2 regions of the Latilactobacillus sp. VITA-14 genome follow, and region 2 is predicted to be linked to the other one. Evidence: predicted binding sites of a transcription regulator. Region 2 holds the regulator's gene; the other holds the start of a gene.
The links. Region 2 encodes HrcA, which represses chaperone genes, less so after heat shock. Its sites were predicted from a motif close to TTAGCACTCNNNNNNNNNGAGTGCTAA; they were not measured.
Positions count from the first base shown of each region.

Region 1: the regulator HrcA is predicted to act here: its motif matches at 1,196-1,222, upstream of ACF1X7_RS07565 (Hsp20/alpha crystallin family protein).

Region 1 covers NZ_JBJKTM010000017.1:77-3,504, forward strand. Annotated here, with positions in the region: gene ACF1X7_RS07560 (hypothetical protein) at 102-641, shown strand; gene ACF1X7_RS07565 (Hsp20/alpha crystallin family protein) at 689-1,129, opposite strand; gene ACF1X7_RS07570 (D-alanine--D-alanine ligase) at 1,322-2,374, shown strand; gene ACF1X7_RS07575 (helix-turn-helix domain-containing protein) at 2,467-2,664, opposite strand; gene ACF1X7_RS07580 (AI-2E family transporter) at 3,053-3,428, opposite strand, start outside.
Region 2 covers NZ_JBJKTM010000001.1:40,315-43,742, forward strand. Annotated here, with positions in the region: gene dnaK (molecular chaperone DnaK) at 1-397, opposite strand, end outside; gene grpE (nucleotide exchange factor GrpE) at 434-1,045, opposite strand; gene hrcA (heat-inducible transcriptional repressor HrcA) at 1,061-2,119, opposite strand; gene hemW (radical SAM family heme chaperone HemW) at 2,413-3,428, opposite strand, start outside.

The DNA of each region.
Region 1 (3,428 bases), on a different contig from region 2:
AACACCATTTTAAAGGAAGCTGATCTTTTTTGTCCGAACAGCGTTCGGATTAATTTTACAATCTACCATACTACAATTATTTATTATTAGGAGGTATTATTTTGTCCCCAAATCAAGCCTTTTTTCTCACTGTTATTGGTTGCCTGTTAGCTATCAGTTCATCTTATTTTATCGTGCGTCTCAATATGCTAAAGCCAACACTCAAGCAAAATTTCTTGGACCAATATCCTGACACGGATGACCAAGCTTACAAAGTGCAACAATCAATGAAACAAGCTTATTTCAACGCATCCTTTTACAAGCAAGCTGTTCCTTTAACATCTTGGTTAGTCCTTTTATTCTTTTTATCAATCGGTGGCTGTCTAACAGCGCTCTATCTAGATGCCCTGAACATTGCAATCCGTCTTTTGGGGAGTGCATTCATTTTTATCGCGTTTCTCTACCTTAAGTTGCCGACTTTTCAAGCACAGCATACTTTTTGGAAAGCCTATCTACAAGTGCATCCTAAAAATGAATTAAAAGTCGTCATACTCCCACTCGATTTACCGATTCAACAGCGGCAGATTGCCTTACTCATCAAATTTAAATGTTGTACTCTTGTAGCGGGTCTCATATTGTTTTACGCCTCTCTTTTTCTATAACTCAAAAAGCGGCACCAACCATTTTATGGTTGGTGCCGCTTTTTTAATTAACGAATTTCAATTGGGTTCGTTGGTTGGTCTGATTCACTTAACTTCGGTAGCATCAATTGTAAGACGCCATCTTGATATTGCGCATCGATTTGATCCCGGTTGACACCAGGTAGGTAGAATTGCCGGCTAAAGCGCCCATAATGCCGTTCGCTTTGAACGATATTGCCTTGACTGTCACTATGATCAGCGAAACTATCACGTTTAGCACTAATCTTCAATGTATTATCTTGATAATCCACGTGAATATCTTTCTTGTCCAGTCCTGGTAAATCAACCGCTAATTGGTAATCCTTATCGGTCTCTTTAACATCTGTTTTGAGTAAGTTGTCCGTTTCAGGCGATATTGCCAATAATTGCTGACCGAAATTCTTGAACCAATCATCTCCACCAAAATTATCTAGCCAATTTTGACGACCATTCATTAATTCGTTTGCCATCTCTAAAACTTCCTTTCTTAATCTTTACAACTCTATTCTAGTCCGTTAATTATGAAATGCAAGTAATTAGCACTCGACGTTGTTAAGTGCCAATTTTTAAACTAGACCACTGATTTTTCAGCTTTTTGATACCCGCCTAATATGGTTTTGTGCTATACTTAAGGTTCCAAAAATATTCGGAGGTAGGTTCATATGAAAATTGTTGTCTTAGCGGGCGGGCGTAGTACCGAACGTAACGTTTCATTAACGTCTGGACACAAAATTACCAATGCATTACAAACGAAAGGCCATGACGTTGCTTTCGTTGATCTTTTCTTAGGAAATGATTTGCACGACGTCGCATCAATCGATGATCTTTATTCTTCAACACCTGTTGAAAAAGATTACGACATCAGCGACGAAGTTTTAACAGACGACGCCATCAACGCATTACGTACTGATGGTTCAACACAACTCTTTGGCCCGAATGTCTTAGAGATTTGTAAAACTGCTGATATTGTCTTCCTCGCACTTCATGGTGGCGATGGCGAAGACGGTAAAGTCCAAGCGGTTCTCGATCTCTTTGGAATTCCTTATACCGGTAGTGACACACTCGCAGCAGGTATTACAATGAGTAAAAAGGTTTCAAAGGAAATCTTATTATATAACCAAATTCCAACTGCTCGGTTTGTCGCTGCTTATCGCGACCAACCCATGCCAGAAATCCCATTTGAGTACCCTGTCGTGGTAAAACCAAGTAACGGTGGCTCAAGTGTTGGGACACATATCGTGCACAACGAAGCTGAGTTACAACCAGCTGTCGAAGATGCGCTTCGTTTCGACCGCGAAGCTTTAATCGAAGAATTCATTAAAGGTCGCGAATTCTCACTTGGCGTGATTAATGGTCAACCATTACCTGCCATCGAAATCGTCGTTAATGACGGTTGGTATGACTTTGAGCACAAATTCGTGACTGGAAATACCACTCAATTTGTCACACCACCAAACGATTTACCTGATGATGTGCACGAAGCCATGAAACAAATGGCACTTGATGCTATGCAAGCACTTGGCTTAACGAACTACGCCCGCATCGACTTCTTCTGGAGTCCTGAAAATGGCTTACACGTGATCGAAGGAAATACATTACCTGGGATGACGCCACTTTCATTAATTCCACAAGAAGCAGAAGTGCTTGGTATCAGTTATCCTGATCTTTGCGAAATGATTGTTCAAGGTAAATTAGAACTCCTTAAAGCAAAATAGCCAATAAAAATAACCCTGTCGACGATTTTCAGTCGACAGGGTTATTTTTATTTGGTTCATTTAAAACTGATTACGTAGTTCCTGATTAGGAACTATTCTTTAAAAAACACGTCGATTGGAATTCCCAATCGGTCATGTAGTAATTGAATTTCTTTGACGGTAAATGGAATCTTCCCTCTAATCTTACGATTAGCCGTCGTTAATGTTTTGCCCAATACATCAGCAACAACTTGCTGTTTCAAATCATGACTCTTTAAATAACCTGATAGAACAAATAATTTTTCTGCCACATTCAGCACCCCAAGAAACGTTATCAATCCCGTTCCACATTAGGAATATTACGATAATGTAAGAACTTTGTCAATTAAAAACTTTAGTCCCAAGTGTTCACTTATTGACGTCATTTGTCATATAATTAGACTTATAAGTCAAACGCGTGATAAAGGACAGTGCTAAATGTTCGGACAATTACTACACGATAAGCGAACTGCTAAGAATCTAACAATGCAACAGCTCGCCGATCTACTCAGCGCAAAATATAATACCAAGATTAGTAGCTCAATGATCTTCCGGTGGGAAAAAGGCGCGCCCCATCACTAAAAGCATTATTTATTGTTGCTATCGAATTGCAAATCGACCTTAACCAATTGGCCACCCTTGTTGCGGATTCTAACCGCGTCAATTAGCCGCTTTTTTTTGTTTTTTACCCGATTTTTGAATGGTCTTCACACCTAGTACATCTAAAAAGAACGTAAAGATTGGTAATCCAATAATTAACCCCCAAGTTCCTAAGAAACGTTCTGCTACAAATAAAACAACAAACGTAAAGAAAATCGGCAGCTGTGTTTTACTCGACATAAATCGCGGATTCAAAACATATGCTTCTAGGGCATGAATGACTAAAATCATCACCAATATATAAACCACATACTGAATTCCGCCGATTGAAAAGGCGATAATGCACAATGGGATACATGAAACGATGACTCCTGCGACCGGTACCATCGACAATAGGAAAATCATGATGGCTAAACTCGGAATATTAGGCATTTTC
Region 2 (3,428 bases):
CAGCATCTTTAGTGGCTTGGCGTTGTGAATCATTGAAGTAAGCAGGTACTGTGATAACAGCTTCTGTGACTTCTTCACCAAGATAATCTTCAGCGAATTTCTTGATGTATTGTAAGATCATTGCTGAAACTTCTTGTGGTGTGTATGATTTGTCGCCAACAGTTACTTTATAACCTGCTTCGCCGATGTGACGTTTGATTGATGCGATTGTATCAGGGTTAGTGATTGCTTGGCGTTTTGCCACTTCACCAACTTGGATTTCGCCGTTTTTAAATGACACAACAGATGGTGTTGTCCGTGCGCCTTCTGGATTTGTGATAATTTTTGGTTGTCCGCCTTCTAATACGGCAACAGCTGAGTTGGTTGTCCCTAAGTCAATACCGATTACTTTACTCATAAAAAATACCCTCTTTTTTTAGATTTTTAGTTTAATTTATTGTGCAACAACGACCATTGCTGGTCTTAAGACGCGGTCCTTCAAGTAGTAGCCTTTTTGGAAGACTTGTACAACAGTATCCGCTTTTTGATCACCATCAACAGCGACCGTTTGCACGGCCTGATGAATGGTCGGATCAAAGGCTTGTCCTTGCGCCTCAATTTCCTTAACGCCATGATCTTCTAAAGCATGTTTCATATGATCGTATGTCATTTGAACACCCTTTTTAAGACTCTCAGCACTATCATCAGTTGCTTCAGTTGCCAACGCACGTTCTAGATTATCCAAAACGGGTAAGACATCTTTTGCAAGTGATTGCCCATCATATTTTAACAAGCTAGCTTGTTCTTTTTGATGACGGGTTTGAATGTTTTTAATTTCAGCTTGTGACCGTAAGAAACTATCTTCTAAATCATCGTATTTCTTTTGGAGTTCAGCAAGTTGAGCCGCTAAATCTGGCTTAGCTGCATCTTCGTCAGGTGCAGCATCTTCGATCACTTCATCTGCTTCTAATTCAGGTTCAAATGGCGTTTCTTCTTTAGGTGTTTCTGTTTCTGGCATTTCTGCTACTGGCTTTTCTTGTTTCTCAGCCTTTTCTTGCTTGGTCAAACAAACACGCTCCTTTTAAGATTGATCATCATCGAAATTCGCATAATAATCAATTAATTTCTTCGCTAACTCTTCACGGAATAAATCGAGTAACCCAATCATCCGCGAATAGGGCATGCTAGTGGGGCCCAGTAGTGCAATGACTCCCTGTCCGTGTTCACCAACGTCATAATTAACAGTCATTAGACTATAATGTTTCAACAGATCGTTGGCCATCTCGGTGCCCAGGCGAACCTGAACTTGGCTATTGGCGCCTCCAGGGGACAAATCTAGCAACTTGGCTAAATCATCTGAACGATTAATCATGTTATACAACGACTTCAGCTGGGTGACATCGGAGAACTCTGAAAAATTCAACAAGTTCATCTGACCGCCAACAAATAAGCGCTCTTGACTCGCCTTTTTCAAAACATCGTCGAAGATGTCTAAAAAGCCGGTCGGAGAAGCCATGTACTGGGCTAATAGCGCCGGTACATCCGTCTTTAACTTCTGACTAACCACGGTTAACGGTAAGCCAATTAGGTGATCATTAATGATTCGAATGGCTTTTTCGAGTTCATCACCCGAAATCGCTTGTGGAATGGTAAATACCTGATTATCAACTGTCCCTGCACTCGTCACGATAATCGCCATCACTTGGTGATTACTCAACGGTACTAGACGAAAACCAGTTAACCGAATCTCAGCCACTTCCGGTCCTAACGCGATTGCTGTATAGCTCGTTAGGTTCGATAAGATATTAGCCGATTGTGAGACGATTTCATCAATCTTATGATAGTGCTGTCCAAATGATTGTTGGACCGTTGCCACATCAACCGGATTGAGGGTTGCTGGTTGCATGAGATGGTCTAGATAGTAGCGATAGCCTTGCATCGACGGTACCCGTCCAGATGACGAATGCGTCTTCTCAATTAAACCGACACTTTCCAAATCAGCCATATCATTACGAATTGTTGCAGAACTAACGTGTACCGGCAATTCTGCCATTAACTTCTTAGAACCCACTGGCTGACCACTCTCTGTAAAAAGACGAATAATTTCTTTCAAAATCATTAATTGCCTTTCGGTCAGCATGTCATCACCTCTTTTTAGCACTTGAATATCATGAGTGCTAATTACAATTATTAATATAGCAAGAACGTCAAATAAAGTCAAGAAACGCACCGGCTTTTTTACGGATTTACTGAAAATCGGTCCTTAGACGGAGGGCCTTACTGGACCAAAGGACAAAATAAAAAACGAGCCGCTTCTTAGATGGAAGAGACTCGCTTTATGAAGTGGAATATTTATAACGTGCTTTTCAAACCATATTCCTGTGCCTAGCGACACAAGGCGAATGCTCAGAATATCCCTCGGTTTGAACGCACTCAATAACTATCTAGCAGAAACTCTTGGAAGACTTCATTGCCTAAGAACTTACCTGATTCAGTTAGTCTTAACCAATCGCCTTCTTGTTTGAGGTAGCCCTTTGCAATTTGGGTGGCAACTGTTTCGCCGTAAACATTTTGTAATGGATAATTGAATTTATCTTGAAAATGACTGATGGATACGCCTTGCATCGTCCGTAACCCGAGGAAGAGTTCTTCCTCCATTTGTTCGGTCAGTGGCAGAACATGGCGTTCAATGACTGGCACCTTATTTTCTTTTAAGGGTTCTAGGTATTGTTGAATTGGGCCGAAGTTATGGTAACGATCCTTACCTAAATAGCCGTAAGCACCGGCACCAAAGCCAAAATACTTTTCATTGCGCCAGTAAGTTAGATTATGCGCAGATTGAAAGCCTGGCTTGGCAAAATTACTGATTTCATATTGATCTAAGCCAGCCCGCTTGAAACTATCAATCGCGGCTTGATACATATGTGCTTCAACATCTTGCGATGGTAAATGCAACTTGCCTTGGCGCATCAAGTTATAGAAGATTGTTTTGCGTTCGAGAATCAATGAGTACGTCGAATAATGCGGTAAGTCGAGTTCAATTGCCTTATTCAAACTATCCATGAAATCCGCTTCACTTTGTTGTGGTAAGCGGAAAATCAAATCGATACTCATATTTTCGAAGCCGACCTTGCGCGCGTTATCGATTGCCCGATAAACATCCGCACTTCGGTGAATCCGCCCGATCTGTTTTAAAATCTGATCATTAAACGACTGCACGCCAATACTTAACCGGTTGACGCCGTTGTCCTTCAGAACTTGCAATTTTTCAGTATCTTGTAAGTCATTAGGATTGGCTTCAAACGTAAACTCACCACCCTCATAAGGTAAGTATTGATGAATCCCATCGATTAAACGTTGGAGTTGTGCTGGTGATAAAGTAGTTGGTGTCCCCCCACCGACATAGATCGTATCAATTGGTTCGTCTGGGGATTCTGCCATCACTAATT